3 regions of the Buttiauxella sp. BIGb0471 genome follow, and region 3 is predicted to be linked to each of the others. Evidence: predicted binding sites of a transcription regulator. Region 3 holds the regulator's gene; each other region holds the start of a gene.
The links. Region 3 encodes Fur, which represses iron uptake genes when iron is present. Its sites were predicted from a motif close to ATAATAATGAGAACNACTATCAA; they were not measured.
Positions count from the first base shown of each region.

Region 1: the regulator Fur is predicted to act here: its motif matches at 1,967-1,989, upstream of sufA (Fe-S cluster assembly scaffold SufA).
Region 2: the regulator Fur is predicted to act here: its motif matches at 8,672-8,694, upstream of zupT (zinc transporter ZupT).

Region 1 covers NZ_JANUEU010000002.1:737,487-747,874, forward strand. The annotation lists gene M2371_RS10080 (response regulator transcription factor) at 1-1, shown strand, start outside; gene M2371_RS10085 (heme-binding protein) at 103-603, shown strand; gene M2371_RS10090 (hypothetical protein) at 785-946, shown strand; gene iraP (anti-adapter protein IraP) at 1,248-1,583, opposite strand; gene sufA (Fe-S cluster assembly scaffold SufA) at 2,033-2,401, shown strand; gene sufB (Fe-S cluster assembly protein SufB) at 2,410-3,894, shown strand; gene sufC (Fe-S cluster assembly ATPase SufC) at 3,911-4,657, shown strand; gene sufD (Fe-S cluster assembly protein SufD) at 4,632-5,912, shown strand; gene sufS (cysteine desulfurase SufS) at 5,909-7,129, shown strand; gene sufE (cysteine desulfuration protein SufE) at 7,143-7,559, shown strand; gene M2371_RS10130 (L,D-transpeptidase family protein) at 7,660-8,709, shown strand; gene M2371_RS10135 (major outer membrane lipoprotein) at 8,785-9,021, opposite strand; gene pykF (pyruvate kinase PykF) at 9,329-10,388, opposite strand, start outside.
Region 2 covers NZ_JANUEU010000007.1:25,758-36,145, forward strand. The annotation lists gene M2371_RS18840 (TIGR04211 family SH3 domain-containing protein) at 1-550, opposite strand, end outside; gene M2371_RS18845 (inorganic triphosphatase) at 794-2,092, shown strand; gene glnE (bifunctional [glutamate--ammonia ligase]-adenylyl-L-tyrosine phosphorylase/[glutamate--ammonia-ligase] adenylyltransferase) at 2,123-4,972, shown strand; gene hldE (bifunctional D-glycero-beta-D-manno-heptose-7-phosphate kinase/D-glycero-beta-D-manno-heptose 1-phosphate adenylyltransferase HldE) at 5,028-6,458, shown strand; gene ubiK (ubiquinone biosynthesis accessory factor UbiK) at 6,514-6,798, opposite strand; FMN riboswitch at 6,933-7,080, shown strand; gene ribB (3,4-dihydroxy-2-butanone-4-phosphate synthase) at 7,177-7,830, shown strand; gene zupT (zinc transporter ZupT) at 7,892-8,659, opposite strand; gene ygiD (4,5-DOPA dioxygenase extradiol) at 8,859-9,647, shown strand; gene M2371_RS18880 (glutathionylspermidine synthase family protein) at 9,679-10,388, opposite strand, start outside.
Region 3 covers NZ_JANUEU010000002.1:125,989-136,376, forward strand. The annotation lists gene glnS (glutamine--tRNA ligase) at 1-1,320, shown strand, start outside; gene chiP (chitoporin ChiP) at 1,792-3,189, shown strand; gene chiQ (ChiQ/YbfN family lipoprotein) at 3,237-3,569, shown strand; gene fur (ferric iron uptake transcriptional regulator) at 3,659-4,111, opposite strand; gene fldA (flavodoxin FldA) at 4,394-4,924, opposite strand; gene ybfE (LexA regulated protein) at 5,076-5,357, opposite strand; gene ybfF (esterase) at 5,493-6,269, opposite strand; gene seqA (replication initiation negative regulator SeqA) at 6,454-7,002, shown strand; gene pgm (phosphoglucomutase (alpha-D-glucose-1,6-bisphosphate-dependent)) at 7,028-8,671, shown strand; gene kdpE (two-component system response regulator KdpE) at 8,722-9,399, opposite strand; gene kdpD (two-component system sensor histidine kinase KdpD) at 9,396-10,388, opposite strand, start outside.

The DNA.
Region 1 (10,388 bases), 610 kb from region 3:
AAATTACCAGGTTTGCCAGGTATTCGCCCGAATGGTTTCGACTCGCGCAGTTGGTTACCTTAACTCTTGTCAATTAATCACTCCGAGTTGAGGGAAGAAACCATGAAAAAATCCATCCTGTTAGCGGCTGCTCTGTTCAGTAGCATGGCGGCAATGCCTGCATTTGCCAGTAATGTTCTGACTGAAAAGAATCTCTCTCTCGAGTTTGCTGACAAGCTTGCCCAAAGCGCCATCCAGGCTTGTAGCGCCAAAAACTACAACGTAGCGGTAACGATTGTTGACCGCGCGGGTGTAGTGAAAGTGGTTAAGCGCATGGATAACGCAGGCCCGCACACCGTTGAGGCCAGCCGTATGAAAGCGTATACCGCGCTGACCACAAAAAATACCACTGGCGATGTGATGAAAAGTGCTCAGGATAACGCGGGTGCACAGAATATGCGCGATATTCCGGGCTTCTTATTATTGGGCGGCGGAGTTCCTGTGAAAGTCGATAACCAGACTATTGGCGCGATTGGTATTGGCGGTGCACCAGGCGGGCATCTGGATCAGCAATGTGCGGTTGATGCACTTGAGGCAAATAAGGCAGCTCTCAACGCTTCTTGATAACGAATTTCGTGGCGTTGCAGGTGCATTTTAGTGTGTAACGTCATGCGCAAAACAGTTGTGCTTCTTATTCCCTTTTGCTCATGTTTAAATTTTTTGTCAAAATAACGTATTCAGCGTCAAATACTTTGCGTATTACACGGACGTTTTTTATACATTGACAGAAAATAAGGGAGTTAAAATGAAGTATATGTTTGCGCTTATGTTGAGCCTGACACTATCCGGGTGTACAGCAAGTGATTGGATAGATGCTGCTGGTGGAATAATGCAGGCTACTGATAAAAATGAAAAAGACTCAAGGAATAAGCGTATAAAAGCGGCTAACAAAGCTGCCGGTTATTAATATTTGGAAAAATGGGAATAGTGGATTACTTTTCCCATAAACGCTTGAGCTTGAAGCACTCCGCTCCTTTATATAAACACTCATCATAAATACGGTAACCGACCCTGGAGAGCTCGTCACGTGGAAATTTTAGGGTCAGCATACATCAGATACCACACATCAAAATCCATGATGGTATGCGGACGCAAAATTAACCTTTCGGTTGTAATGGTTATCATCAAATTATCTTTTGTGCGTTTTACCGGATTGCAATTTATCAAAAAGGCAAGGACATGCCTTGCCTTACCACCCTAATATAAACTCAGTCCGTCGCTGTTTCTCCGGGTATGCTCTTCAAAGCATCAAGGTCAATCTCAGCATCGTTTGTTTCCATGAGTTGCGTTAACAAAATAAGATTGTTGAATTCATTTAAAAGTATCTCAGCGTCAGTCTTCAGGGGAGTGTCAGCCGCATCTAAAGCTGCATTGATTGCTTTTCGGACGTTTTCAAGCATCTCATTCATACCGCCATTTTTACCGATGGTCAGTAACAATGCCCCTATCAGCAAAGACTGAGCTTCGACTTTTGCCGCCAGTTGCTTGGCTTCGGCATCCATTTTAGAAATTTTTGCTATCACACCCAGTATTAAGTTTTTCATAAAAGCCTCATTTCTAGCCAGATAACCCCTAAACAAAATCAGGGTGAGATGTATTTGATGAAAATGAAAATAGCCTAAGTTGTGATTGCGCACCACTCCCCTTAATGAACATTCAACACCCGCCTGGTATTGCGAACACGCATCTATGCATTGACGATGAAGAACATCGTGCTCACTGGAACCACCAATCACTTAAATCGGTATTCTCTATACATCTTTTACTTTCTATCACCTAATCATTCGCCCGGTATTTAAATCCTTCTCAATTCAGTGGGTTAAATAGCTCTTTTCACCACCTGCAAGAGTTTCAGCAGGGTCTATCCTTAGTTAATACGCCTAAAAATGCAGCATTTCATGAATACCCCTGTTATCAGGATGTTGTATTGATAATTGTTATCATTAACATAGGGTATTGGCCTTTGGGCGGCAAAACATAAAAGAGGTGAACTATGGATGTGCAAACCGGTAGCTTCGACCCCACTGACTTCGCCTGGAAGGGGCTAACGCTCACGCCTGATGCGTGCTCACATATTCGCAAACTGGCAAGTCAACAGCCGGGGTTTTTGGGCGTGCGTCTGGGTATCAAACAAACTGGATGCGCGGGCTTTGGCTACGTGCTGGACACCGTAAAAGAGCCTAACCCTGACGACCTACTTTTTGAGACGGACGGCGCAAAGCTGTGGGTTCCGCTTTCAGCTATGCCGTTTATCGACGGAACGGAAGTCGATTATGTGCATGAAGGATTAAACGAAATATTCAAATTTAACAACCCGAAAGCACAACACGAATGTGGTTGTGGTGAAAGCTTTGGGGTGTAGGCGGGATTATGTCACGTAACACTGAAACGTCTGAAGAAGTGCAAACCTGGGCGGGCAGCCATTCTTATAAAGAAGGCTTTTTCACCCAGTTGAAAACCGACGAAATGGCGCACGGCATCAACGAAGATGTGGTGCGGGCGATCTCTGCGCGGCGTAATGAGCCCGAGTGGATGCTGGAATTTCGCCTGAGTGCTTATCGTGCCTGGCTTGAAATGGAAGAGCCACACTGGCTGAAAGCCAATTACGAAAAGCTAAACTATCAGGATTACAGCTATTACTCTGCGCCGTCGTGCGGGAGTTGCGACGATAACTGCGAGTCGCAACCGGGTGCGGTTCAGCAACCCGGCAGCAATGCGTATTTGACGGGCGAAGTGGAAGAGGCGTTTAAACAGCTTGGTGTCCCGGTGCATGAAGGCTCGAATATCGCCATGGATGCCATTTTTGACTCTGTTTCTGTGGCGACCACTTACCGTGAAAAACTCTCCGAACAGGGCATTATTTTCTGCTCCTTTGGCGAAGCGATTCATGAGTTCCCTGAACTGGTGCAAAAATATCTCGGCACTGTGGTTCCCAGCAACGACAACTTCTTTGCCGCGTTAAATGCAGCAGTGGCCTCCGACGGCACATTCATTTATGTGCCGAAAGGCGTGCGTTGCCCAATGGAGCTTTCAACTTATTTCCGCATCAATGCCGAAAAAACCGGCCAGTTCGAACGCACTATTTTAATCGCCGACGAAGGAAGTTATGTCAGTTATATCGAAGGGTGCTCGGCTCCCGTGCGCGATAGCTACCAGCTTCACGCAGCGGTAGTGGAAGTCATCATCCATAAAGATGCTGAAGTGAAATACTCGACCGTACAGAACTGGTTCCCGGGCGACGGCAACACCGGCGGCATTCTCAACTTCGTGACCAAGCGTGCGTTGTGCGAAGGGGCGAACAGCAAGATGTCCTGGACGCAGTCTGAAACGGGTTCAGCAATCACCTGGAAATACCCGAGTGTGATCCTGCGCGGTGATAACTCCATCGGCGAATTCTTCTCGGTGGCGCTGACGGCAGGGCATCAGCAGGCGGACACCGGCACCAAAATGATCCACATCGGCAAAAACACCAAATCGACCATTATCTCGAAAGGGATCTCTGCCGGGCATAGCCAGAACAGCTACCGTGGACTGGTGAAAATCATGCCTACAGCGACCAACGCCCGTAACTTTACGCAGTGCGATTCGATGCTTATTGGCCCGGACAGCGGCGCGCACACTTTCCCGTATGTTGAGTGCCGCAATAATACTGCTCAGCTAGAGCACGAAGCGACGACATCGCGCATCGGTGAAGACCAGTTGTTCTATTGCCTGCAACGCGGCATCGCCCAGGACGATGCGATTTCAATGATCGTCAACGGGTTCTGTAAAGACGTGTTCTCGGAATTACCGCTGGAGTTCGCAGTGGAAGCACAAAAATTATTAGCGATTAGCCTCGAACACAGTGTCGGATAAGAATTAAGGGAAAATTATGCTGAGCATTAAAGATTTACAGGTAAGCGTTGAGGACAAAGAGATCCTGCGCGGCTTAAGCCTTGAAGTAAAACCGGGCGAAGTACACGCCATCATGGGGCCGAACGGCTCCGGGAAAAGTACGCTTTCCGCAACGCTTGCCGGGCGTGAAGATTATGAAGTCACCGGCGGGCAGGTGCATTTCAAAGGCAAAGATTTACTGGAATTATCGCCGGAAGACCGAGCGGGCGAAGGCATTTTCATGGCATTTCAGTATCCGGTAGAAATTCCCGGCGTCAGCAACCAATTCTTCCTGCAAACCGCGCTGAATGCGGTGCGCGAATATCGGGGCAAAGAAGAACTCGACCGCTTTGATTTCCAGGATTTGATGGAAGAGAAAATCAAATTACTGAAAATGCCAGAAGATTTACTGACGCGTTCGGTGAACGTTGGTTTCTCTGGTGGTGAGAAAAAACGCAACGACATTCTGCAAATGGCGGTGCTGGAACCTGAACTTTGTATTCTCGATGAAACCGACTCAGGGCTGGATATTGATGCGCTGAAAATTGTCGCAGAAGGGGTCAATTCCCTGCGTGATGGCAACCGTTCATTCATTATCGTCACGCACTACCAGCGTATCCTTGACTATATCAAACCTGATTTTGTTCATGTGCTGTATCAGGGCCGAATCGTGAAATCGGGTGATTTCAGTCTGGTGAAACAACTGGAGGAGCAGGGTTATGGCTGGCTTACCGAACAGCAGTAACGGCAATGCCCTGCAACAATGGCATCATTTGTTTGAAACGCAGGGTGATAAACGCAGCAAAGAAGCTCAGGAACATATGCAGCAAATGCTGCGCCTGGGGCTGCCGACGCGCAAACATGAAAACTGGAAATACACGCCTCTTGATGGGTTGCTGAATAACCAGTTTGTTCTGCCTGTGCAGGAATCGTTGAGCGAAATTCAGCGCGATAAATTGGCATTGCCGGTAGACGCATGGCGGCTGGTATTTGTTGATGGGCGATTCAACCGTGAACTGAGCGACGATATTACCCACAGTGGTTTTGATGTGACCGTCGATGAACAACGGGACTCGCTGCCCGCCGCCGTGCAGGGTGAAGTATTCCTGCATCTTACCGAGAGTCTCGCCGAAACGGTGACGCATATTCGCGTGGCGCGTAATCACAGCCCAGCAAGAGCGTTGTTGCTAATGCACGTCAGCCGGGGGAGTGCGCAGGGTGAGATGAATACGGCACATTATCGCCACCATTTATCTCTGGGCGAAGGCGCAAACGCGACGGTTATCGAGCACTACGTGAGTTTTGACGAGCATGCGCATTTTACGGGTGCCCGCTTTACCGCAGAAATCGGCGCAAACAGCCAGTTGCACCATGACAAAATGGCGTTTGAAAATGCGCAGAGCTATCACTTCGCTCATAACGATTTAGTGGTCGGCCAGGATGCGACGGTTGAGAGTAATAGCTTCCTGCTGGGTGCAGCGGTGTTGCGCCACAACACCAGTACGCAACTTAACGGCGAGAACACGCAACTACGCATGAACAGCCTGGCGTTGCCGATAAATAACGAAGTGTGCGACACGCGAACCTGGCTTGAGCACAACAAGGGTTATTGCAATAGCCGTCAGCTGCACAAAACTATCGTGCGTGACAAAGGCCGTGCGGTGTTCAACGGCATGATTAAAGTGGCTCAACATGCCATTAAAACCGATGGACAGATGACCAACAATAACCTGTTGCTCGGGCGTCTGGCGGAAGTGGACACCAAACCACAGCTCGAAATTTATGCCGATGACGTGAAATGTAGTCATGGCGCGACTATCGGTCGCATCGACGACGAACAGATGTTCTATCTACGTTCGCGCGGCATTAAAGAAGAGGCCGCAAGACAGATGATTATTTATGCCTTCGCCGCGCAGCTTACGGAAAGTATTCGCGACGAAGCATTAAAACAGCAGGTTCTGGCGCGGATCGGCCAGCGCTTTGCGGGAGGCGATGCATGAGTTTTTCCATCGAACGGGTGCGGGCTGATTTCCCCATTCTGAGCCGCGAAGTCAACGGCCAGCCGCTGGCCTATTTAGACAGCGCGGCCAGTGCGCAAAAGCCGCAGGCGGTTATCGACGCTGAACTGGACTTTTACAGCCACGGTTACGCGGCGGTGCATCGCGGGATACATACGCTGAGCGCGGAAGCGACGCAGCTCATGGAAAACGTGCGCAATCAGGTTTCGCGCTTCATTAATGCGCGATCTCCTGAAGAGATTGTCTTTGTGCGAGGCACCACTGAGGGGATCAATCTGGTTGCCAACAGCTGGGGGCGAGCCAATATTCAGCGCGGAGATAATATTATTATTTCTGCGATGGAACACCACGCCAATATCGTGCCGTGGCAAATTCTGTGCGAACACACGGGAGCGACGTTGCGCGTTATCCCACTCAATCAGGACGGCACGTTACAACTCGAAGTGTTCCCGACGCTGATTGATGAGCACACAAAACTGCTGGCGATTACGCATGTTTCAAACGTACTGGGCACCGAAAACCCGGTACAACAAATGATTGCGACTGCGCATCAGGCCGGCGTAAAAGTGCTGGTGGACGGTGCGCAGGCCATCATGCATCACGCCATTGATGTGCAGGCACTGGATTGCGATTTCTATCTTTTCTCCGGTCATAAAATTTACGGCCCGACGGGAATTGGCGTGCTGTATGCGCGTGAAGAAATCCTGCAAAACATGCCGCCGTGGGAAGGGGGCGGGTCGATGATTGCCAGTGTGAGTCTCACAGAAGGTACGACTTACGCCGCCGCTCCGTGGCGTTTTGAGGCGGGAACGCCAAATACAGCCGGGATTATTGGGCTGGGTGCCGCTTTGCGATATGTTGAAAATCTGGGGTTGGCAGAGGTGGGCGAGTACGAGCAATCGCTTATGCGCTACGCGCAGCAGTCGTTGCAAGCGGTGCCGGATTTAACGATTTATGGCCCTGAGCAGCGGCTCGGTGTTATCGCGTTCAACCTCGGTAAACATCATGCTTATGATGTCGGCAGCTTCCTTGATAACTATGGTATTGCGGTACGAACCGGGCACCACTGCGCGATGCCGTTGATGGCGTTCTACAAGGTTCCGGCAATGTGTCGTGCTTCGTTTGCGATGTACAATACCGAAGAAGAGGTGGACCGCCTGGTTACGGGATTACAACGCATCCATCGCCTGCTGGGCTAACACGGAGAAAGCCATGGCTACGTTGCCAGACAAAGAAAAACTGCTGAAGAATTTCAGCCGCTGTAGTAATTGGGAAGAGAAATATCTCTATATCATTGAGCTTGGTGGGCGGTTACCTGAACTACCACCGGCTGAACATAGAGCGGAAAATACCATTCAGGGCTGCCAAAGCCAGGTGTGGATTGTGATGCATCAGCAGCCGGATGGCGTGATTACGCTTGAGGGTGACAGTGACGCCGCGATTGTCAAAGGGCTGATTGCTATCGTATTTATTCTCTACCAACAGATGACTGCGCAGGATATTGTCGCGTTTGATGTGCGCCCATGGTTTGAGAAACTTGAACTTGCTCAACATCTTACGCCGTCTCGCTCTCAGGGGCTTGAGGCAATGATCCGCGCAATCCGCACCAAAGCCACCAATCTTAGCTAAACTCTTAGAACAGCTTTCATCCTGTTAACGCGAGGTAATTTTATTGCCTCGCATGGCTTTCAGCATTCCGGCGTTCAGCCGGTGAATACAGGAATTCAGTATGAAACGCGCGTTCTCTCAAATAACACTTATGTTGGTAAGCGCCCTGGCTGCAAGCCAGTCGGCATGGGCTGTTGATTATTTACTCCCGCCACCGGGCAGCCGGATTATTGGCGTGAATCAAACTTATATAGTTCCGAATGATGGTAAAAACCTCGAAGCGGTAGCCGCGAAATATAATACCGGCGTGTTATTACTTCTGGAGGCAAATAATACTGTCGATCCTTTCCTGCCAAAACCGGGCAGTGAATTGACCATTCCTTCTCAAATGATCCTGCCGGATACGCCGCGAGTCGGTATTGTGATTAATCTTGCTGAACTGCGGCTGTATTACTATCCGCCAGGGCAGAATCGTGTCGAAGTCTATCCATTGGGAATTGGCCAGCTTGGGCGTGAAACACCGGTTATGGTGACGCGTATCAGCCAGAAAATCCCTAATCCGACCTGGACGCCGACGGCGAATATTCGTGCACGTTCTGCCGCGCAAGGAATTACGTTGCCCGCAGTGGTCCCTGCCGGGCCGAATAACCCGCTTGGCCGCTATGCGCTGCGTCTTGAACAGGGTGGGGGTGAATATCTGATTCATGGTACCAACGCACGTAACAGCATTGGGTTGCGCGTGAGTTCTGGTTGCATGCGCATGCGGGCGCCAGATATTAAGGCGCTGTTTAGCCAGGTGGCCTGGGGCACACGAGTGCAAATCATTAATGAGCCGGTGAAATTTACTATTGAGCCGGACGGCAGGCGATTTGTGGAAGTGCATCAACCGCTGTCGCGCAATGATTGGGAAAACCCACAGACCGTGCCGATTGCGATTAATGCCTCTTTCGCATCGTTCATCGATAACTCTATGAGCGACAAGGCGCAGGTTGATAGCGCTATTGTACGGCGAGCGGGTTATCCGGTGCTGGTGAATGCGCCGCAGGGGGTGCCATCGCAACCGGTTAACATCACGCCAATACAGAGCGTCAAAGCGTCCACTGGCGGCACGATAGCGCCGAACGGTAGCGGAAGTCTGGTTAGCGGACAAAACAGCGTGGTGATGAACTAGCGGAGTTTTTACGGGAACAGGAATGACAGGCAAAAAAAATGGCGCACAATGTGCGCCATTTTAATACAAGTACTCTTACTTACGGTAAGAGTGAGCTTGGTTGTCCAGACGCTGGTTAGCGCGTGCTGCGTCGTCTTTAGCAGCTTGAACGTCAGAACGCATTGCGTTCACGTCGTTGCTCAGCTGATCAACTTTAGCGTTCAGAGTCTGAACGTCAGAAGACAGTTGATCGATTTTAGCGTTAGAAGAACAACCTGCCAGCATAGTAGAAGCCAGGATTACCGCGCCCAGTACCAGTTTAGTACGATTCATTATTAATACCCTCTAGATTGAGTTAATCTCCATGTAGCGTTACAAGTATTACACAAAGTTTTTTATCTTGAGAATAAATTTTTGATGGGAATGCACTTAAATTTGATCGTTCGCTCAAAGAAACACCGAACCGGGGCTAAAAACTAAAAAAAATAGAAAAAACAGAGGATTTTAATCGGATTCATCTTACTAAATTGCATCTTAAATAGAGCAAGCCGATTTGATTTTTATTTCAGACAGTCTATTAAACCCCATAAAAAAAGCGCCCGAAGGCGCTTTTTTAGCAAATTATTCGTTCACAGGAAATTTACAGTACGTGAACGGACGCAGTATTGGTGGTGCCACTTGGTACTAATGCACCAGAAACCATCACTACGATGTCGCCTTTACGAGCTAAACCGCTCTCCAGTGCAACTTCTTTACCCAGACGGTAGAAATCATCAGTAGAGGCGATTTCTTTAACCAGCTGTGGAATCACACCTTTGCTCAGAACTAACTGACGAGCAGTCACTTCATTGGTGGTCAGCGCCAGGATAGTTGCATTCGGGAAGTATTTACGCACAGCTTTAGCTGATTTGCCGCCCTGAGTTGCAACAACAATGATTGGAGCTGCCAGGTTTTCTGCAGTTTCAACCGCACCACGGCAAACTGCTTCGGTGATACGCAGTTTACGGCTGTCATGGTTGTTATCCAGACGGCTGGTCATCACGCGGTCAGTACGCTCACAGATGGTAGCCATGATGGTCACAGCTTCCAGTGGGTATTTACCTTTAGCAGACTCACCAGACAGCATTACTGCGTCGGTGCCGTCGATGATGGCGTTAGCAACGTCACCCGCTTCTGCGCGAGTAGGGCGTGGGTTTTTGATCATGGAGTCGAGCATCTGAGTTGCAGTGATAACAACTTTACGAGCGCGAACACATTTTTCAATCATCATCTTCTGCGCGAAGATAACTTCTTCAACCGGGATTTCAACGCCCAGGTCACCACGAGCAACCATGATGCCGTCAGAAGCTTCGAGGATTTCGTCGAAGTTGTTCAGGCCTTCCTGGTTTTCGATTTTGGAGATGATCTGGATGTTCTCGCCGCCATGCGCTTTTAAGTGCTCACGGATTTCAACAACGTCAGAACGTTTACGGATGAAGGAAGCCGCTACGAAATCAACGCCTTGCTCGCAACCGAACACCAGGTCTTGTTTGTCTTTTTCAGCCAAAGCTGGCAGCGCGATGGAAACGCCCGGCAGGTTAACGCCTTTGTTTTCGCCCAGGTCGCCGTTGTTCAGTACTTTACAAACAACGTTTTTGCCTTCGATTGCAGTGACTTCCATACCGATCAGACCATCGTCAACCAGTACGGTGTTACCAACG
Region 2 (10,388 bases), on a different contig from region 3:
CGAAACCAGCGACACCGCCGCCATACATGAACCATTGCATAATAATGGCGCGTTGTTTGTCATCGAGCTGTACGTTGGCGGCATCCACTTTTTTCTTCGCCACGATCAACTGATTTTTAAGCTGTTGGTTTTCTTCTTTCAGACCGGCAATCACGCTGTCGCTTTGCGACACTTTTTGCTGCATATCCGCAGTACGCTGATTCCAGGTGGTATCAATATTCGTGAGTTTGTCAGTCAGCGTTTTGACCTGGTTTTCAAGGTCAGGCACACGAGTGCGCAGGCTTGGTGTGGTGCTAAGTTGCGCCAGTGGGATCCAGGAAGTGCGACCATTCGCATCGCGAACCTGGCCGTATTTGGTTTCTTCATTACTGGAAAGCAGAGTCACTTCTTCACCCGCATTGACGGTGCCAAGCAAGCGATAATTATCCCCAGGACCACTACGCACCCAAGTATTCAATTCATCAGATACGTAACGTTTTTCATCGGCATGAGCCACAACAGAAACGCTAAGAGAGAGCAAAGTAAGGCAAATTAGGCGGAATTTGTGCATGATTTCGTCGTTATTGTCATAAATAGTGGAACGATAGTAGTGGCATCAGTCTGACGGCGCAATCCGTAAACCTGAATGGGAATCATCCTGGTGTGAATTTGACCAACTACTCGCGGCAAATGGCCCGTCAAAATACGCGCCACTCATGGTAATTTGGCGAAAAATATTATCTACTGACAACCATCATACGATTAAGTTCTCCGGGCTTTCGCCCGATGTGACCCAACTAAAAGTAAAAAGACGATGACCCAAGAAATCGAACTCAAATTTATTGTGAATCCCGTTGCCCTGGATTCTCTTCGTAACACCTTAAACGCACTCGAAAGCCAGCACAGCGAACCTCGCCAGTTGCTCAATATCTATTATGAAACGGCGGACAATCTGCTGCGTCGTCACGATATGGGGCTGCGCATTCGCGGTGATAATGGCCGCTATGAAATGACAATGAAAATCGCAGGCCGTGTCATTGGCGGGCTGCATCAACGCCCGGAATATAACGTTGAGCTGACATCACCGGAACTGGCACTCGCGCTGTTCCCGGCAGAAGTCTGGCCGGAAGGTATTTCCCCGGACGAAATACAGTCACAGCTTAATCCTTTATTCAGCACAGATTTTGCCCGTGAAAAATGGGTCGTTATGCACGGTAAAAGCCGTATCGAACTGGCACTGGATTTAGGTGAAGTAAAAGCGGGTGAACAGGTTGAGCCTTTATGTGAGCTGGAGCTTGAGCTGCTGGAAGGTGAAACCGCGGATGTTCTGGATTTTGCTAAACAACTGGTTGCACAGCCGGGTCTGCGCCAGGGTAGCCTGAGCAAAGCTGCGCGCGGTTATCACCTGGTACACGGTAATGCCGAGCGTGAAATCAAACCGTTAACCGTCCTGCGTGTTGCACCAAAAGCGACGGTAGAACAGGGGCTGGAAGGCTCACTCGAACTGGTTCTTTCTCACTGGCAATATCACGAAGAGTTGTGGCTGCGCGGCAACGGCAAAGCGAAAGCTCAGGTTCTGGAAGCGGTTGGCCTTGTGCGTCATGCCCTGGCATTGTTTGGCGGCGTTATCCCGCGCAAGGCGAGCACACAATTGCGTGAGCTGGCGGCAACTTACGAAGCGATGCTGGCGACAGATCTCAAAGCGCCTGAACTGGCATTCAGCGCCGAAAGTAGCCAGGCAAAACTGGCTCTGACCGAGTGGTTGGTTGGACGCCAATGGCAGAAATTTACTGACGAAAAAGCCAACGTTAAACTGGCTGGTTCGTTTAAGCGTTTTGCGGATACTCATCTTTCGCGCCACGCCGCAGAACTGAAAGAAACTTTCCAGCGTCCGTTGGGCGATAGCTACGCCGATCAGTTGCCGCGCCTGGCACGTGAAACCGGCTCTATCCGCTTGCTGGCAGGCGTCTATGACGACGCGAAAACTCAACCGTGGCTTGATAACTGGCAAGGGCTGCGTCACGCCATTGCCACTCGCCAACAAGTTGAAATCGAACATTACCGTAATGAAGCTATTTCGCAGGCTCCGTTCTGGCTGCATAGCGGTAAATAGTCACCATCGTTTCTTAGGGATACGACCATGATGTCGCAAGCGCCACTATTACAGCAGCATTTGCAGGCGGCGCTGGCGCGTCTGCCACACGAGATTGACCGCCAGACACTAAGCCCAGAAGCTCAGGCTGTGCTGGCGTTTAGTGATTTTGTTTGTGACAGCATGGCGGCTCATCCCGCATGGATAGCGGAGCTTGAACAATCACCTCCGCTGGCCGATGAATGGCAGAACTATGCGGCCTGGTTGCAACAAGAGTTACAGGGGGTCGATAGCGAACCCGCGCTAATGGCCGCACTGCGCCTGTTCCGTCGCCGCATGATGGTGAGAATTGCCTGGGCGCAGGCTCTACAACAACTCCCGACAGAAAGCTCGCTGAAGCAACTGAGTGTGTTAGCAGAAACGCTGATTATTGCTGCTCGTGACTGGCTGTATGCCGCATGCTGCCGCGAGTTTGGCACGCCTTGTAACCAGGCCGGGGTGGCGCAACCACTCATGATCCTTGGGATGGGCAAGCTGGGCGGCGGTGAGCTGAACTTTTCCTCTGATATTGACCTGATTTTTTCCTGGCCTGAAAACGGCTCCACACAAGGCGGGCGGCGTGAACTCGATAACGCGCAGTTCTTTACCCGCCTCGGCCAACGGCTGATTAAAGTTCTCGACCAACCCACGCAAGACGGCTTTGTCTACCGCGTTGATATGCGCCTGCGCCCGTTTGGTGACAGTGGCCCATTGGTGGTGAGCTATGCCGCACTGGAAGATTATTACCAGGAGCAAGGCCGCGACTGGGAACGCTACGCGATGGTCAAAGCCCGTATTATGGGCGATAACGATGACGTCTGGAGCCAGGAGCTGCGTAACATGCTGCGGCCTTTTGTTTTCCGTCGCTACATCGATTTCAGCGTCATTCAGTCGCTGCGTAATATGAAAGGGATGATTGCCCGCGAAGTCCGTCGCAGAGGGCTGACTGACAACATCAAACTTGGCGCGGGCGGCATTCGTGAAACCGAGTTTATCGTCCAGGTATTCCAGTTGATTCGCGGTGGGCGAGAACCGTCGTTGCAGTCTCGTTCTTTGCTACCCACGCTTGAAGCGATCCAACAATTGCACCTGTTGCCAGAAGGCGATGCGGCCAAAATGAAAGAGGCGTATTTGTATCTGCGTCGCCTCGAAAACTTGCTGCAAAGCATCAATGACGAACAGACTCAAACATTGCCGGGCGATGAGCTGAACCGTGCGCGGCTGGCGTGGGGCATGAACGCGCAGACCTGGAATGAATTGCAAGAAACACTGCAACGCCATATGAGTGCGGTGCGTCAGGTATTTAACGACTTGATTGGCGACGATGAGCCGGAACCGGGCGAGGATAAACTCGCTGAAGCGTGGCGCGAGCTGTGGCAGGATGCGCTGGATGCAGATGCCAGTACGCCCGTACTTGAGCATTTAACGCCAGATGCGCGTGCCGAAGTGTTACGCCTGGTGAGTGATTTCCGCCAGGATACCGATAAGCGCACCATTGGCCCGCGTGGCCGCCAGGTTCTGGATCAACTGATGCCGCGTCTGCTCTGCGAAGCCTGTTCGCGCAGCGATGCTCCATTGCCGTTATCGCGCTTGACGCCGCTGCTGCTCGGCATTGTAACGCGAACCACTTATCTTGAGCTGCTGACGGAATACCCTGGGGCGCTGAAACACCTGATTACGCTGTGCGCCGCCTCGCCGATGATTGCCAGCCAGTTAGCGCGTTACCCGTTGCTGCTCGACGAACTGCTCGACCCGAACACGCTGTACCAACCTACCGCCACCGATGCCTATCGCGACGAACTACGGCAGTATTTGCTGCGCGTGCCTGATGACGACGAAGAACAGCAGCTCGAAGCCTTGCGCCAGTTCAAGCAGGCGCAGTTGCTGCGCGTAGCAGCCGCCGATATCACCGGCACCTTGCCAGTGATGAAAGTCAGCGACCATTTGACCTGGCTTGCTGAAGCCATGATTGATGCCGTTGTGCAACAAGCGTGGGTGCAGATGGTTGGGCGTTACGGCCAGCCAAAACATCTACAGAACCGTGAAGGGCGCGGTTTTGCTGTTGTCGGTTACGGCAAACTTGGCGGCTGGGAACTGGGTTACAGTTCCGATCTGGATTTAGTATTCCTGCACGATTGCCCGTCAGATGTAATGACAGATGGCGAACGCGAAATTGACGGCCGTCAGTTCTATTTGCGCCTCGCGCAACGCATCATGCACCTGTTCAGCACACGAACCTCATCGGGCATTTTGTATGAAGTCGACGCGCGTTTGCGCCCGTCTGGTGCGGCGGGCATGCTGGTGACTACCGCTGAAGCCTTCGCTGATTACCAACAAAATGAAGCCTGGACCTGGGAGCATCAGGCCCTGGTGCGGGCGCGTATCGTGTATGGCGATCCGCAACTGAAACAGGAATTTGATGCCATTCGCCGCAAGATTTTATGTGTTCCACGCGAAGGCGAAAAGCTCCAGACCGAAGTGCGGGAAATGCGGGAAAAAATGCGCGCACATCTGGGTGGCAAAACTCGTGAACGCTTTGATATTAAAGTCGATGAAGGTGGAATTACTGATATCGAATTTATTACCCAATATCTGGTGTTACGTTATGCGGCACTGGCCCCAAAACTGACACGCTGGTCTGATAATGTGCGCATTCTGGAATTAATGGCGCAAAACGACATCATGAGTGATGACGAAGCGAAAGCGCTGACGCATGCTTATGTCACGCTACGCGATGAGCTTCACCACCTTGCGTTGCAGGAGCTACCAGGAAACGTGGCCATGGAGACTTTCACTCAGGAACGCGAACAGGTTCTGAGAAGCTGGCACACGTGGCTGAGTGAGCCGCAAACACGCGCATAAGATTAATTGTGATATTATCCGCGACAAAATTTTATCCCTCTCTGGAGAGTCAGGAATGAAAGTAACGCTGCCCGAATACAGCCGTGCAGGCGTCATGGTAGTTGGTGATGTGATGCTGGATCGCTACTGGTATGGCCCTACAAGCCGCATTTCCCCGGAAGCGCCGGTACCGGTCGTGAAAGTCGATACCATTGAAGAACGTCCAGGTGGTGCAGCCAACGTGGCGATGAACATTGCTTCTTTGGGGGCCAATTCGCGCCTGGTGGGCCTGACGGGCATCGACGATGCAGCGCGTGCGCTCAGCCAAACGCTGGCGGGCGTCAACGTTAAATGCGATTTCGTATCTGTGCCGACTCATCCGACAATCACCAAACTGCGTGTACTTTCCCGCAATCAGCAACTGATTCGCCTCGACTTCGAAGAGGGTTTTGAGGGGGTTGATCCAGAGCCACTGCATGAACGTATCAGCCAGGCGTTGCCGCACATTGGTGCGCTGGTGCTTTCTGACTACGCCAAAGGCGCATTAGCAAGCGTGCAGCAAATGATTTGCCTTGCGCGTGCGGCAAACGTTCCTGTGCTGATTGACCCGAAAGGGACTGATTTCAATCGTTATCGCGGTGCAACGCTGCTGACACCAAATCTCTCTGAATTTGAAGCGGTCGTCGGCAAGTGTAAGAGCGACGAAGAGCTGGTAGAACGTGGTATGAAGCTGATTGCTGAGTACGATCTTTCTGCTCTGCTGATCACGCGTTCTGAACACGGTATGACGTTATTGCAGCCGGGTATCAAGCCGTTCCATCTGCCGACTCAGGCCCAGGAAGTTTACGATGTGACCGGTGCGGGTGATACCGTGATCGGCGTGTTGGCGGCAACGCTTGCTGCGGGTAATTCGCTCGAAGAAGCGTGTTTCTTTGCAAATGCGGCAGCAGGCGTAGTCGTTGGCAAACTGGGGACTTCTACGGTTTCGCCAATTGAGCTGGAAAACGCTGTGCGTGGGCGTGCCGATTCAGGTTTTGGCGTAATGACCGAAGCAGAGCTGAAAGTCGCTGTGGCGAATGCACGTAAACGCGGTGAGAAAGTCGTGATGACCAATGGCGTGTTTGACATTCTTCACGCAGGTCATGTTTCTTATCTGGCAAATGCTCGCAAGCTTGGCGACCGCCTGATTGTTGCGGTCAACAGCGATGCTTCTACCCGTCGCCTGAAAGGCGAAACCCGCCCGGTGAACCCGCAGGATCAACGTATGATCGTGTTAGGTGCGCTGGAAGCCGTGGATTGGGTCGTATTGTTTGAAGAAGACACACCGCAGCGTTTAATCGGCGAAGTGTTGCCTGATTTGCTGGTTAAAGGTGGCGATTACAAACCGGATGATATCGCCGGGAGTAAAGAAGTCTGGGCTAACGGTGGTGAGGTGATGGTGCTGAACTTTGAAGATGGTTGTTCAACCACCAACATCATTAAAAAGATTCAGAGCCACGAGGCGTAAGCCACGAAATTGAGTCTCTACCACGCAAAGTAAAACGCCCCAGCCGGGGCGTTTTTTACATCTGTGGTTCTGTTGGCGGTGGGATATCCGGAGTCTGAACGTTACGGCTTTCCAGCTCGCTCAAACGCTGTTCCAGTAATGCCAGTTTTTCGCGAGTGCGCAGCAGCACTTGCGTCTGCACATCAAATTCTTCACGGCTAACCAGGTCCAGACGCGTTAACTGTGACTGTAAAACCTGGCGAACTTTCTTCTCGACATCATCCCCGAATTCACGAATCCCTTTCGGCATTGACTCGTGGACCTGGCGAGCTATCTGTTCAATTTTTTTCGGGTCAATCATAGCGGCTTCCATAATCTTACGGGATTGTCTTACGGTATTAGCATTAATTGTAATGCCTGAGAGCCTCCTTAGAAACCCGAAATGTTCTAAGGTTTGGCGTTGCCAGAGAAAATCATCGGCGTTATAGTAAGTCTGCTTATTCTCAGGGCGGGGTGTAACTCCCCACCGGCGGTAAATCAGCGAACGCTGAAAGCCCGCGAGCGCTCCAGAGCAATCTGGAGGTCAGCAGATCCGGTGTAATTCCGGAGCCGACGGTTATAGTCCGGATGGGAGAGAGTAACGACTAAGCTCAAGCTTTTAAGCCTGCTCACGTTATTTTTATAGCTCCTAAGACTGCCCTGATTCTGGTAACCATAATTTTAATGAGGTTTTTTTACCATGAATCAGACGCTCCTTTCTGCATTTGGCAACCCTACACAGCGCGTAGAACACGCTCTTGAAGCACTACGTGATGGCCGCGGGGTTATGGTTCTTGACGATGAAGATCGCGAGAACGAAGGCGACATGATTTTCCCTGCGGAAACCATGACCGTTGAGCAAATGGCTCTGACCATTCGCCACGGTAGCGGTATTGTTTGCCTGTGCCTGACTGAAGAACGCCGTAAACAACTCGAATTGCCAATGATGGTTGAGAACAACACCAGTGCCTATGGCACCGGGTTTACTGTGACTATCGAAGCTGCAACCGGCGTGACTACCGGTGTTTCTGCCGCAGACCGTATTACCACTGTTCGTGCCGCCATTGCTGATGGCGCAAAACCAAGCGACCTGAACCGCCCGGGACACGTATTCCCGCTGCGTGCTCAGCCTGGTGGCGTGTTAACTCGCGGTGGCCACACTGAAGCGACTATCGATTTAGTGACGCTTGCTGGCTTCAAGCCTGCCGGTGTGCTGTGTGAACTGACCAATGATGATGGCACCATGGCGCGTGCACCTGAGTGCATCACCTTTGCCCGTGAGCACAACATGGCTGTGGTGACGATTGAAGATCTGGTGGAATACCGTCAGGCTCATGAACGCAAAGCCAGCTAACTTTTATCTAAGAAAGTTAAGCTAAAAAGCAAAAAGCCCGGTTTCTACACCGGGCTTTTTTTCAACCAATCCCATTGGTTTGCAATAACGTCAGGCTAAACCCCATCACTGCCATACCGCAAAGCACGCCATAACTCGGGTTGTTGTGCGGGTCTATTTCTTTGGCAAGCGGCATCAGTTCATCCACCGACAGCGCAACCATAATACCTGCCACTGCGGCCATAATGGCAGCCATAAGAACCGGCGAAACCATCGGGCCTAAAATCAACCAGGCCAGTACACCACCGAGAATTTCCGCAAGTCCTGAAATTCCCGCCCAGAAAATGGCTTTTCGTTTCGAACCGGTAGCCGCGTAAACCGGGCCTGCAACAGCTAAACCTTCAGGAATATTGTGCAACGCTACGGCAAGTGCTATCCCCATTCCTAATTCCAGATTGCTGCTGGCCGTCACGAAGGTTGCAACGCCTTCCGGGAAGTTATGCAAACTAATGCCGAGTGTCAGCAACAGCGCCGTGCGACGCAAATTGCGAGGCTGCGGTTTGCTGTCCATTAAATCTTGCGGATGTGCATGGGGCAGGGCGCGGTCAAGGGCGAAATAGCCCAACAGGCCCACCATGAACATACCGTAGCCCAACACAGGCGACATTCCTTCGGTGTGAAGCGCGGCAGGCAGCATCTCCATCAACGAGATAAGCAGCATTATGCCGGCTGCAAAACCGAGGGAAAATGCCAGCACACGGTTTGATGGCTTCTGGCCAAGCACGCCAAGAAAAGCGCCTATGAAAGTGGCTCCCCCGGCTAATAGGGTCAGGATCAAGGGTACTGACATTTATCACTCCTTTTGATAATGATTCTCATTCATATTAATGGGCGACGTGATAAAAATCGAGAGCCAGTTGAGAAGCTTTACACATCGCTTACATTCAAATTTCCTGAAGATCTTCATCATGCTTATCTGAGTTCTTCATAACGCAAAAACGCGTACTGTAGTTTTCATAAACTGAATGACCTGATTAAAGGACACCACCATGACAACTCAACGAATGCCTGCGCTGTTCCTCGGACACGGTAGCCCAATGAACGTGCTGGAAGATAACCAATATACCCAGGCATGGCACCATTTGGGAGAGACCTTACCGCGCCCGAAAGCAATTGTGGTGGTATCTGCGCACTGGTTCACTAAAGGCACGGGTGTGACGGCAATGGAAACGCCAAAAACCATCCATGATTTCGGTGGTTTCCCGCAGGCTCTCTACGATACTCATTATCCGGCACCCGGTTCGCCTGAGCTTGCCCAGCAGTTAGTCGACTTACTGGCTCCTGTTCCGGTCATGCAGGATAAAGAAGCCTGGGGGTTTGACCATGGCTCCTGGGGCGTGCTGATTAAAATGTACCCGAATGCTGATATTCCCATGGTGCAGCTCAGTATCGACAGCACGAAACCAGCCGCATGGCATTTTGAAATAGGCCGCAAGCTGGCGACGCTGCGCGATCAGGGCATCATGCTGATTGCCAGTGGCAACGTGGTTCATAACCTGCGCACTGCACGCTGGCACGGTGAAAACACGCCGTATCCATGGGCTGAGTCGTTTAACCAGTACGTGAAAGATAATCTCACATGGCTTGGGCCAGTCGCTGAACACCCGTTGGTGAACTATCTCCAGCATGAAGGCGGATCGTTATCTAACCCAACAGCGGATCACTACCTGCCGTTATTGTATGTTCTCGGGGCATGGGATGGCAAAGAGCCGATTACGCTGCCGACAGACGGTATTGAGATGGGATCGTTAAGTATGCTTTCAGTTCAGATAGGGTAGTTAAAGGCGCGAATTTCGCGCCTTTAACTTATTACTCTACAAACACATGCGGATAGAAACGTGATAGATCCTGAGTGATTAATTCGCGATCTTCACGAATGCCGATCCCCGCCGGTTGATCGTTGATGAGCCAGCTTCCGATCAGCACATAACTATCGCCAAATTTAGGCAACTGATAGAACTGCTGGACGATCATGCCTTCTTCGCCGTATGGGCCATCGACACGGGCAATTTCTTCGCCGTTTTCGATGATCTTCACATTTGCCCCTTCGCGAGAGAAGATAGGCTTCACGACATACTTATCCATCTGCGGATAGTTATCTTCGGCGAAATAAGCAGGCAGCAAGTTGGGATGGTCCGGGAACATTTCCCACAGCATTGGCAGTAATGCTTTGTTGGAGATAATGCTCTTCCAGGCAGGTTCCAGCCAGCGAACGCCAGCATCTTCGAGTTTGGTGGAGAACATCTCACGCAGCATGAATTCCCACGGATAGAGCTTGAAGAGGTTACTGATAACCTGATCCTGCAAATCCGTGAACTGGCCTTTCTCGCCTAAACCGATGTCTTCCATGTAGACGAATTCGCTCGCCACTTCTGCTTCGGCTGCGCAGTCTTGCAAATACTGGACGGTACCGCGATCTTCTACGGTGTCCTGGCAGCAGGCAAAATGCACCAGATTAAAGCCGTGCTGTTGTTTTAACTCAGCAAAACGCTCGATCAGCTTTTCTTGCAGGCTGTTGA
Region 3 (10,388 bases):
AAAGGTCTGGCGTATGTCGATGAACTGACTCCGGAACAAATCCGTGAATATCGCGGCTCATTGACCTCTCCTGGCAAAAACAGCCCATATCGCGACCGCACCGTTGAAGAAAACCTCGCGCTGTTTGAGAAAATGCGTAACGGTGAGTTTGCTGAAGGGACTGCGTGCCTGCGTGCGAAAATCGACATGGCTTCGCCGTTTATCGTCATGCGCGATCCGGTTATTTACCGTATCAAGTTTGCCGACCACCACCAGACCGGCAGCAAGTGGTGCATCTACCCGATGTACGACTTCACCCACTGCATTTCCGATGCTCTGGAAGGCATTACGCACTCCCTGTGTACGCTGGAATTCCAGGACAACCGTCGCCTGTACGACTGGGTGTTGGATAACATCACTATTCCTGCGCACCCGCGTCAGTACGAGTTCTCGCGCCTGAATCTCGAATACTCCATCATGTCCAAGCGTAAGCTGAACCTGTTGGTGACTGAGAAGGTTGTAGAGGGTTGGGATGACCCACGTATGCCGACCATCTCTGGTCTGCGTCGTCGTGGTTACACTGCCGCTTCTATTCGTGAGTTCTGTAAGCGCATTGGTGTGACCAAGCAAGACAACACCGTTGAAATGGCTGCCCTGGAATCTTGTATCCGTGACGACCTGAACGAGAACGCGCCGCGTGCGATGGCTGTTCTGGATCCGTTAAAAGTTATCATTGAAAACTTCCCGCAGGGCGAAGTTGAAATGGTCACGATGCCCAACCATCCTAACAAACCAGAGATGGGTAGCCGTCAGGTGCCGTTTAGCCGTGAAATCTACATCGACCGCGCTGACTTCCGTGAAGAAGCCAACAAACAGTACAAGCGTCTGGTGCTGGGCAAAGAAGTTCGTCTGCGTAATGCGTATGTGATTAAAGCCGATCGTGTTGAGAAAGATGAAGCAGGGAACATCACCGTGCTGCATTGCTCCTACGATCCGGACACATTAAGCAAAGACCCGGCTGATGGACGTAAAGTGAAAGGTGTAATTCATTGGGTTAGTGCTGAACATGCATTGCCGGTTGAAATTCGTCTTTACGACCGTTTGTTCAGCGTGGCGAACCCTGGGGCTGCTGAAGATTTCCTGGCCACAATTAACCCGGAATCTCTGGTCATCAAGCAAGGTTTTGTCGAGCCAAGCCTGAAAAATGCCGAAATCAGCAAAGCGTATCAGTTCGAGCGCGAAGGTTATTTCTGCCTGGATAGTCGTTATACAACAGCTGAAAAACTGGTGTTTAACCGTACCGTCGGGCTGCGTGATACCTGGGCCAAAATGGGCGAATAACCCTAAGGTTACATGGTCAATGTATGACAAAAACGCCGCAAATCGCGGCGTTTTTTTTCGCTTTAGAATCATCTGGTTAAACATTTCTTCACATTCGCGTTGCGAATTAATGTTATTTGCGCTCCTCACTGCAAAATTTTCACGGTCAATATCGGAACATTAATAATTCTTTGTTTAATTGTGTGAGCGCTCTCATATAGAGTTTTGTATGTTAATAATTTCAATTATCAAGATAAAACTCTTGAGTCGCTTATTGTTACAAATACTCATAAATTATGTGCTCTCTGTCATAATATCGGAATGAACTCTTACAAAGTCGTTGATAATTCGCGTCGCGAAAAATAGTCTTAAGGAAGCAGTAATGCGGGCAAATATTCATAACCGCTTTAGCCGTTAGGCATTTTTACTTTTTTCGCTACATGACGTCTTTTAACGTCCAGCGATTATTTATTCGTCAAAGAGGAATTTTCTATGCGTACGTTTAGTGGCAAACGTAGTGCGCTGGCGCTTGCAATCGCAGGTGTTACGGCTCTTTCAGGATTAGTGGTCATCCCTCAGGCAACGGCAGCAGGTTTTATTGATGATTCAACGCTGACCGGCGGCGTTTATTACTGGCAGCGTGAGCGTGACCGTAAAGACGTCACAACGGGTAAATACGAAACTAACCTTGCGCACTCCACATGGAACGCAAACCTGGACTTCCAGTCAGGTTATGCCGCAGACATGTTTGGTCTGGACGTTGCGGCCTTTACTGCTATCGAAATGGCAGAAAACGCTAACAGCGGTCACCCAAACGAAATCGCATTCTCCTCTTCTAACAAAGCTTATGACGAAGATTATTCCGGCGATAAGAGCGGCATCAGCCTCTATAAAGCAGCAGCTAAATTCAAATACGGCCCGGTATGGGCGCGTGGTGGTTACATTCAGCCAACCGGTCAAACTCTGTTAGCACCACACTGGAGCTTTATGCCGGGTACTTACCAGGGCGCAGAAGCTGGTGCAAACTTTGACTATGGCGATTCTGGTGCGTTGAGCTTCTCCTACATGTGGACCAACGAGTATAAAGCTCCGTGGCACCTGGAAATGGACAAGTTCTATCAGAACGATAAGAACACCAAAGTAGAATATTTACATTCCCTTGGCGCGAAATATGACTTCAAAAATGACCTGATTCTTGAGGCTGCATTTGGTCAGGCTGAAGGTTATGTTGATCAGTATTTCACCAAGGCGAGCTACAAATTTGATATCGCGGGCAGCCCGTTAACCACCAGCTACCAGTTCTACGGCACGCGTGACAAAGTTTCTGACGGCAGCGTGAACGATCTTTACGACGGCACAGCATGGTTGCAGGCACTGACTCTCGGATACAGAGTCGGTCAGGTTGATTTGCGCCTTGAAGGAACCGTGGTTAAGGCCGATGGCCAACAGGGCTACTTCCTGCAGCGTATGACGCCAACCTACGCCTCTTCCAACGGTCGTCTTGATGTGTGGTGGGATAACCGCTCTGACTTCAACGCCAACGGTGAAAAAGCGGTATTTGCGGGCGCGATGTATGACCTGAGCAACTGGAATCTTGCGGGTTGGGCAGTGGGTGCATCTTATGTTTACGCATGGGATGCTAAACCAAGCTCCAAACCAACCACAGACGGTTACTATGATGCGGATAACCGCCTGAAAGAATCTGCGTACAGCCTTGATGCGTTGTATACCGTTCAGGATGGCCGTGCGAAAGGCACTCTGTTCAAACTGCACTTCACTCAATACGACAACCATTCCGACATCCCAAGCTGGGGCGGTGGTTACGGCAACATCTTCCAGGATGAGCGTGACGTGAAATTCATTGTTATCGCACCGTTCACCATCTTCTGATTCGAATCCGGGCGTGAAAACGCCCGGATTTCTTAAGGATATCAAGCATGAAAAAAATCGTTCTGACAGTGGTGATGGCGTTAGGTTTGAGTGCGTGTGCGCAGCAACAACCTAAAACGGCTCCGGAAGATACTAAATTGAAACAAGCGTATAGCGCCTGTATTAACACCGCAGAAGGTAACCCGGATAAAATTCAGGCCTGCCAAAGCGTGTTGAATGTACTGGCTCAGGAAAAAGAGCATCAGGATTTCGCGAAGAAAGAAACGGTTCGTACCCTGGATTACCAGAACTGCATCCAGGCAACTCGTACGGGTAATGACCAGGCGGTCAAAGCCAAGTGCGATAAAATCTGGCAAGAGATTCGCGCTAACAACAAATAATGGTAGTGCGTAAGCCATAAAAAAACCGGTGAGCTTCCTCACCGGTTTTTTTACATCTGGCAGCTGAATCAGATGCCAAAAGATGCAGATTACCTTTCGCTGATTTCGTGTGCGTTTTCATCAGTACGGCAATCACCTTCAGCGCAGTGACCGTAAAGGTACAGGCTGTGGTTAGTCAGACGAATGCCATGACGTGATGCGATTTCGCGCTGGCGGGCTTCGATTGAATCATCACTAAATTCAATAACCTTGCCGCAATCCAGACAGATCAGATGGTCATGGTGATGCTGCTGCGTCAGTTCGAACACGGATTTTCCGCCTTCGAAATTATGACGAGTCACAATGCCTGCATCATCAAACTGGTTTAGTACACGATAAACGGTGGCGAGACCAATCTCTTCGCCCATATCAATCAGACGTTTATAGAGGTCTTCCGCACTGACGTGGTGGTTCACCGGCCCTTGCAACACTTCAAGGATTTTTAATCGCGGAAGCGTGACTTTCAAGCCGGCCTTCTTTAATGCGGTATTATTGTCAGTCATGCGGAAATTGTCCTGTTGCTTAACGATTCGCTCGGACTCAGGGTGAGCGTTAAGATGAATGCGTCTCATTATAGAACTGCCATTTCTAAATGGGAACCGCAAGTATTATGCATAATCAAGCTAAAAAATGGCGGCTGAGTCGCGATTTGTTTGCCTTGCTAGCTTTTTGATCAGGAGTTCATTGTACAGGGACAAACTGAAAAGTTAAAAATTTGTAGCGATTATTTTAATCGATAATATCTATCAATGTGACGCAACCCAATAGTTGCGCCACATCTGGCATCAGGCGTTGATGATATCTGCCAGGTTCAGCTCGTCAGAAACTTGTTTGACCCATTTCTGAACGCGTTCAGCCGTCAGTTCTGGTTGACGATCTTCGTCGATAGCCAGACCAACAAAGTGATCGTCGTCAGCCAGACCTTTAGAGGCTTCAAAATGGTAGCCCGCCGTTGGCCAGTGACCGACGATAGCTGCGCCTCGTGGCTCAATGATGTCGCGGATAGTGCCTAACGCGTCACAGAAGTATTCTGCGTAATCTTCCTGGTCGCCACAGCCGAACAGAGCAACCAGTTTGCCATTGAAATCAACTTCTTCCAGCGTCGGGAAGAAATCATCCCAGTCGCATTGTGCTTCACCGTAATACCACGTTGGGATGCCGAGAAGCAGAATATCGAAGCCTTCCAGGTCTTCTTTGCTGCTCTTAGCAATGTCATGCACCTCAGCAACTTCTTTACCGAGCTGTTTTTGAATCATTTTCGCGATATTTTCGGTGTTACCAGTGTCGCTGCCGAAAAAAATGCCTACGATTGCCATGAGTAAAATAACCTCTTGATACTTAATGGTATGGTGGCTGCTATTTGGCCACAGATAGGGCAATCATAGCAGAACACTTCGTGGTGCGGAAACTGCTATCGCCCCGGTGTGCACAGACTGCAACATTGCATACCAGGACATAGCACTAAAACTAACTGAGATGCTGCTTCAGTTGTGCGAGTAGTATCTCTTCAATCAGCTCGCTACGGCTGATGTTGCGCGCTTCAGCCAGTTGGTTGAGAGCATCTACCGCATCGTTATTGAGCTTTAGCTCCACTCGCTTCAGGCCGCGTACTTTATCGCGCTTGAGTTGATTGCGTTTGTTGATACGCAATTGCTCATCACGCGTTAGCGGATTTGTTTTTGGTCGCCCCGGGCGACGCTCGTCCGCGAACAGATCTAATGTAGTACGGTCCGTTTGTTCTTTTGCCATGATTAGACTACTGACAGGGAATTCAGGTGGCACTGAGCGGGGTGCTCTGGCGCAATTTAGCGCGCAATCATACATCAGCATGGCTTGCGCGCCAACGCGTTAGCCGCAACTTGCGGCCAGTCGGTTTGTTTTTAATCAGTTTGCTACGGATTCACCGATAAAACGATGAATTGCGCGCAAAACAGCATCAGGTTTTTCGGCGTGAACCCAATGACCAGCACCGGCAACTACATGCGCACGGGCCTGTGGGAACTGCGAAAGCAGCTGCTCGCGGTGAGATTCGTCAACATAAGGAGATGCACCACCGCGAATAAACAGCGCCGGTTCGTTCCAGGCAGGGATGTTTTTCCATCCGACAATATTCTCATATTGCTCCCACAGCACCGGCACATTGAATTTCCATTCGCCGTCAGCAAAGGATTTCAGCAAAAACTGAATCACGCCTTCTTCATCAAGATGCTCGCGCATAACGACGGCGGCTTGCTGGCGAGTTTTCACGTTTGCGCGGCTAACTGCATTGATCGCTTCGAAAATTTCGTCGTGGCGGCGCACTTGATAATCCACCGGGGCGATATCAATCAGCACTAGTTTATCGATACGTTCTGGGGCGATAGCTGTTAACGCCATGGCCACTTTCCCGCCCATGGAATGGCCGATAATAATGGCTTTCTTAATGCCATACTCATCAAGCGTTTCGACAACATCCTGCGCCATTGCAGAGTAGTTCATTTCATCGCTACGTGGCGATAATCCATGATTGCGAAGATCGATTTGCAGCAAAGAATGATCCTGCCCAAGGTCACGGGCCAGCACGCCCAGGTTATCAAGGCTACCGAAAAGACCGTGGATGAGGACGATGGGAGAATTACTAGTCAATTGTTGCGCAGTTTGCAGGCGAGCATTCAATTTCATGGCAAAGTTCTTTTTTTTTACTTCGTGAGGTTAGGGTATCATAACGGCATTCTGCCGCACTGCCGCAAATTTCCAGTTTAGTCTGACTTTGTGGGGTGACAAAAGCTTGGCGCTACCCGAGGTTGGGATTTGTCCTTATAATCCCAACAACTTGTATTCAGAAAAGATATCGCACTGGATTAAGATGAAAACAATTGAAGTTGATGACGAGCTCTATCGCTACATTGCCAGCCACACGCAGCACATTGGTGAAAGCGCGTCCGATATTTTACGGCGCATGTTGAAATTTACCGCCGGGCAAACTCCTGCTACACCTGCATCTACCGGCCAGACGGCGGCAACTGCTGCACCTGCCCCGGAAGCCAAACCCGTAAACAAAGCACGCGATCGTGTTCGTGCGGTGCGTGAATTGCTGCTGTCTGATGAATATGCGGAGCAAAAGAAAGCCGTTAACCGTTTCATGATGGTGCTTTCGACTCTGTATACCTTAGATGCTCATGCTTTTGGTGAAGCGACCGAGTCGCTGCATGGTCGCACCCGTGTCTACTTTGCAGGTAACGAGCAAACGCTGCTGCAAAACGGCAACCAGACCAAACCTAAGCATGTCCCAGGTACGCCATACTGGGTTATCACCAATACCAATACAGGCCGTAAATGCAGCATGATCGAACACATCATGCAATCAATGCAATTCCCGGCGGAATTGATTGAAAAGGTTTGCGGCACAATTTAACACCTCGCGTCAGAAGGAAAGGCCAATGGCTAACCACCCTCGTGCAGGACAACCGGCACAACAGAGCGATTTGATTAACGTAGCCCAACTGACGGCCCAGTATTACGTGCTGAAGCCTGAAGTGGGGAATAGCGAACACGCGGTGAAGTTCGGAACTTCCGGCCACCGTGGTAGTGCGGCACGTCATAGTTTCAATGAACCTCACATTCTGGCAATTGCTCAGGCGATTGCTGAAGATCGTGCAAAAAATGGCATTACCGGGCCGTGCTACGTTGGCAAAGATACCCACGCGTTATCTGAACCGGCGTTTATCTCCGTGCTCGAAGTGTTGGCTGCAAACGGTGTGGATGTCATTGTGCAACAGGCAAATGGCTACACGCCAACGCCTGCCATCTCGCACGCTATTCTGACGCATAACAAAAACGGTGGCGTACAGGCCGATGGTATCGTCATCACGCCTTCGCACAACCCGCCGGAAGATGGTGGTATCAAATACAATCCGCCAAATGGTGGTCCGGCTGATACCAACGTCACCAAAGTGGTTGAAGATCGCGCCAACGCATTGTTGGCGGCGGGTCTGAAAGATGTAAAACGCATCTCTCTGGATAAAGCCTGGGCAAGCGGTCACGTACAAGAACAAGATCTGGTGCAGCCGTTTATTGAAGGGCTGGTGGACATCGTTGATATGGCCGCCATCCAGAAATCGGGTCTGAAATTGGGTGTTGATCCGCTCGGCGGCTCCGGTATCGAATACTGGCAGCGCATCGCGAAACACTACAATCTGGATCTGACGATTGTTAACGATCATGTCGATCAAACCTTCCGCTTTATGCATCTCGATAAAGATGGCGCTATCCGCATGGATTGCTCCTCCGAATGCGCAATGGCGGGTTTGTTGGCGCTGCGTGACAAATTCGATCTGGCATTTGCTAACGACCCGGATTACGACCGCCACGGTATCGTCACGCCTGCTGGCCTGATGAATCCGAACCATTATCTTGCAGTTGCGATTAATTACCTGTTCCAGCATCGCCCACAGTGGGGCAAAGATGTTGCGGTCGGTAAAACGCTGGTTTCTTCAGCAATGATTGACCGCGTGGTCAACGATTTAGGCCGTAAACTGGTAGAAGTACCGGTCGGTTTCAAATGGTTTGTTGATGGTTTGTTTGATGGCAGCTTTGGTTTTGGCGGCGAAGAGAGCGCGGGGGCATCGTTCCTGCGTTTCGACGGCACTCCGTGGTCTACCGACAAAGACGGCATCATCATGTGCTTGCTGGCGGCCGAAATTACTGCCGTTACCGGCAAAAACCCGCAGCAGCATTATGACGAACTGGCCGAGCGCTTCGGTGCGCCAAGCTACAACCGTCTGCAAGCTTCTGCGACTTCCGCGCAGAAAGCCGCACTGTCCAAACTTTCACCAGAAATGGTGAGCGCAAGCACCCTGGCGGGCGACCCGATTACCGCACGCTTAACAGCAGCTCCGGGTAACGGCGCATCCATTGGTGGTTTGAAAGTGATGACCGACAATGGCTGGTTTGCAGCTCGTCCGTCTGGTACTGAAGATGCCTACAAAATCTATTGCGAAAGTTTCTTAGGCGCGGAACACCGTCTACAAATTGAGAAAGAAGCGGTAGAGATTGTCAGCGAAGTGCTGAAAAACGCGAAGTAATTCGTAGAACAGAAAAAGGCGCCGAAAGGCGCTTTTTTTGTTTGTAGAATCTACAACATAAACCGATAACCGATCCCGGTTTCGGTCAAAAGATGCGCCGGGCGCGCCGGATCGCTTTCCAGCTTCTGGCGCAAATGTCCCATATAAATGCGCAAATAGTGGCTGTGTTCCACGGCATTTGGCCCCCAAACCTGGTTGAGCAACTGGCGTTGTGTCAGCACTTTTCCATGGTTATTAAGCAGTGTGGCAAGCAGGCGAAACTCGATAGGTGTGAGGTGGATTTCTTCGCCATCGCGGGTAATGCGACGGTTGGCGAGATCAACGCTGATATTTGAAAACTGATAAACCGGATCGGGCTGCGCAAGGCTTGCATGGCGACGCAAGACGACACGCAGCCGCGCTTGCAGCTCGCCAATTCCAAACGGTTTGCTGAGATAGTCATCAGCTCCGGCATCCAGCGCGTCAATTTTCACTTGCTCATCGCTTCGAGCGGAAAGCACCACAATCGGCGTCTGACTCCACTGGCGGAAATCACGGATAAAATCAATGCCATCGCCATCGGGTAAACCGAGGTCGAGAATCACTAAATCAGGCTTGCGTGTCGCGGCCTCAAGCAAACCGCGTTGCAGCGTCTCGGCTTCGTGGACGCGTAACGATTCCGCCTCCAGCGCGGTGCGCAAGAAACGGCGGATCTCTTTTTCGTCTTCAACTATAAGAACGGATATCACAGCGTCTCATTCATCTCAGCAAGTTCGGGCTGCGGGGGAAGGGGTAAAATAACATGAAAACTGGCTCCGCCTTCCACCCGATTAACCGCAATAATTTTTCCGTCGTGGACTTCAACAATCGCCTGGCAAATTGCCAGCCCTAAACCTACGCCCGGGATCGCCGACTCTTTGTTACCCCTGGAGAATTTATCAAAAATCTTTTGTTCCTGGCCAACAGGAATACCCGGCCCGCTGTCCCAGACTTCAACGTCCAGCTTATCAGCCAGAGCTTGCGCGCGAATGCCAATTTTGGCCTGGTAGCCTGCGTATTTTGCCGCGTTCTCAAGCAGGTTTATCAGCACCCGCTCAAAGAGTGGGCCATCAACATGAATCAATAGCAGAGGATCAGGTAAGTCCAAATCAATATGTCGCCCGCCCAGTCCTGGCTCCAGCATTTTTAACGCGCTGCCGACCACCTCTTCCAGCGTTAACCACTCTTTGCGCAGGTTAAATCCGCCAGACTGAATCCGCGCCATATCCAGCAAATTGTTGACCAGGCGCGTGGTATTGAGCACATGCTGGCGAATATCGTTGGCTTGCGGCGCATGTTTAGAGCCTTCGGATGCCAGATCCAGAGTCAGAATTTCCGCCTGCCCAAACAACACTGTCAGAGGTGTACGCAAATCGTGCGAAAGGGCGGCGAGCAGCGAGTTACGAATTTGCTCGCGTTCGCTCGAAAGCCGGGCTTGTTCTTCACTTGCGGTCAGCAAAAATCTTTCCAGCGCCGTCGCCGTCAGCAGGGTGAAAGTTTCCAGCAGGCGCTGCTGCTCAGGAATCATCAACTGGCGTAAATTATTGGGTTCGACGATAAGCAAGCCGAGTGTTTTTTCCGGCGTTTTCAGCGGCAGAATTTGATACGGCACGCCGGGTAAAGTATCGGTCCCAGCACCTGCGGGCTGGCCTTTATCAAAGCTCCAGCGGGCAATCGCTTCGTCCCAGTTTTGCGGTTC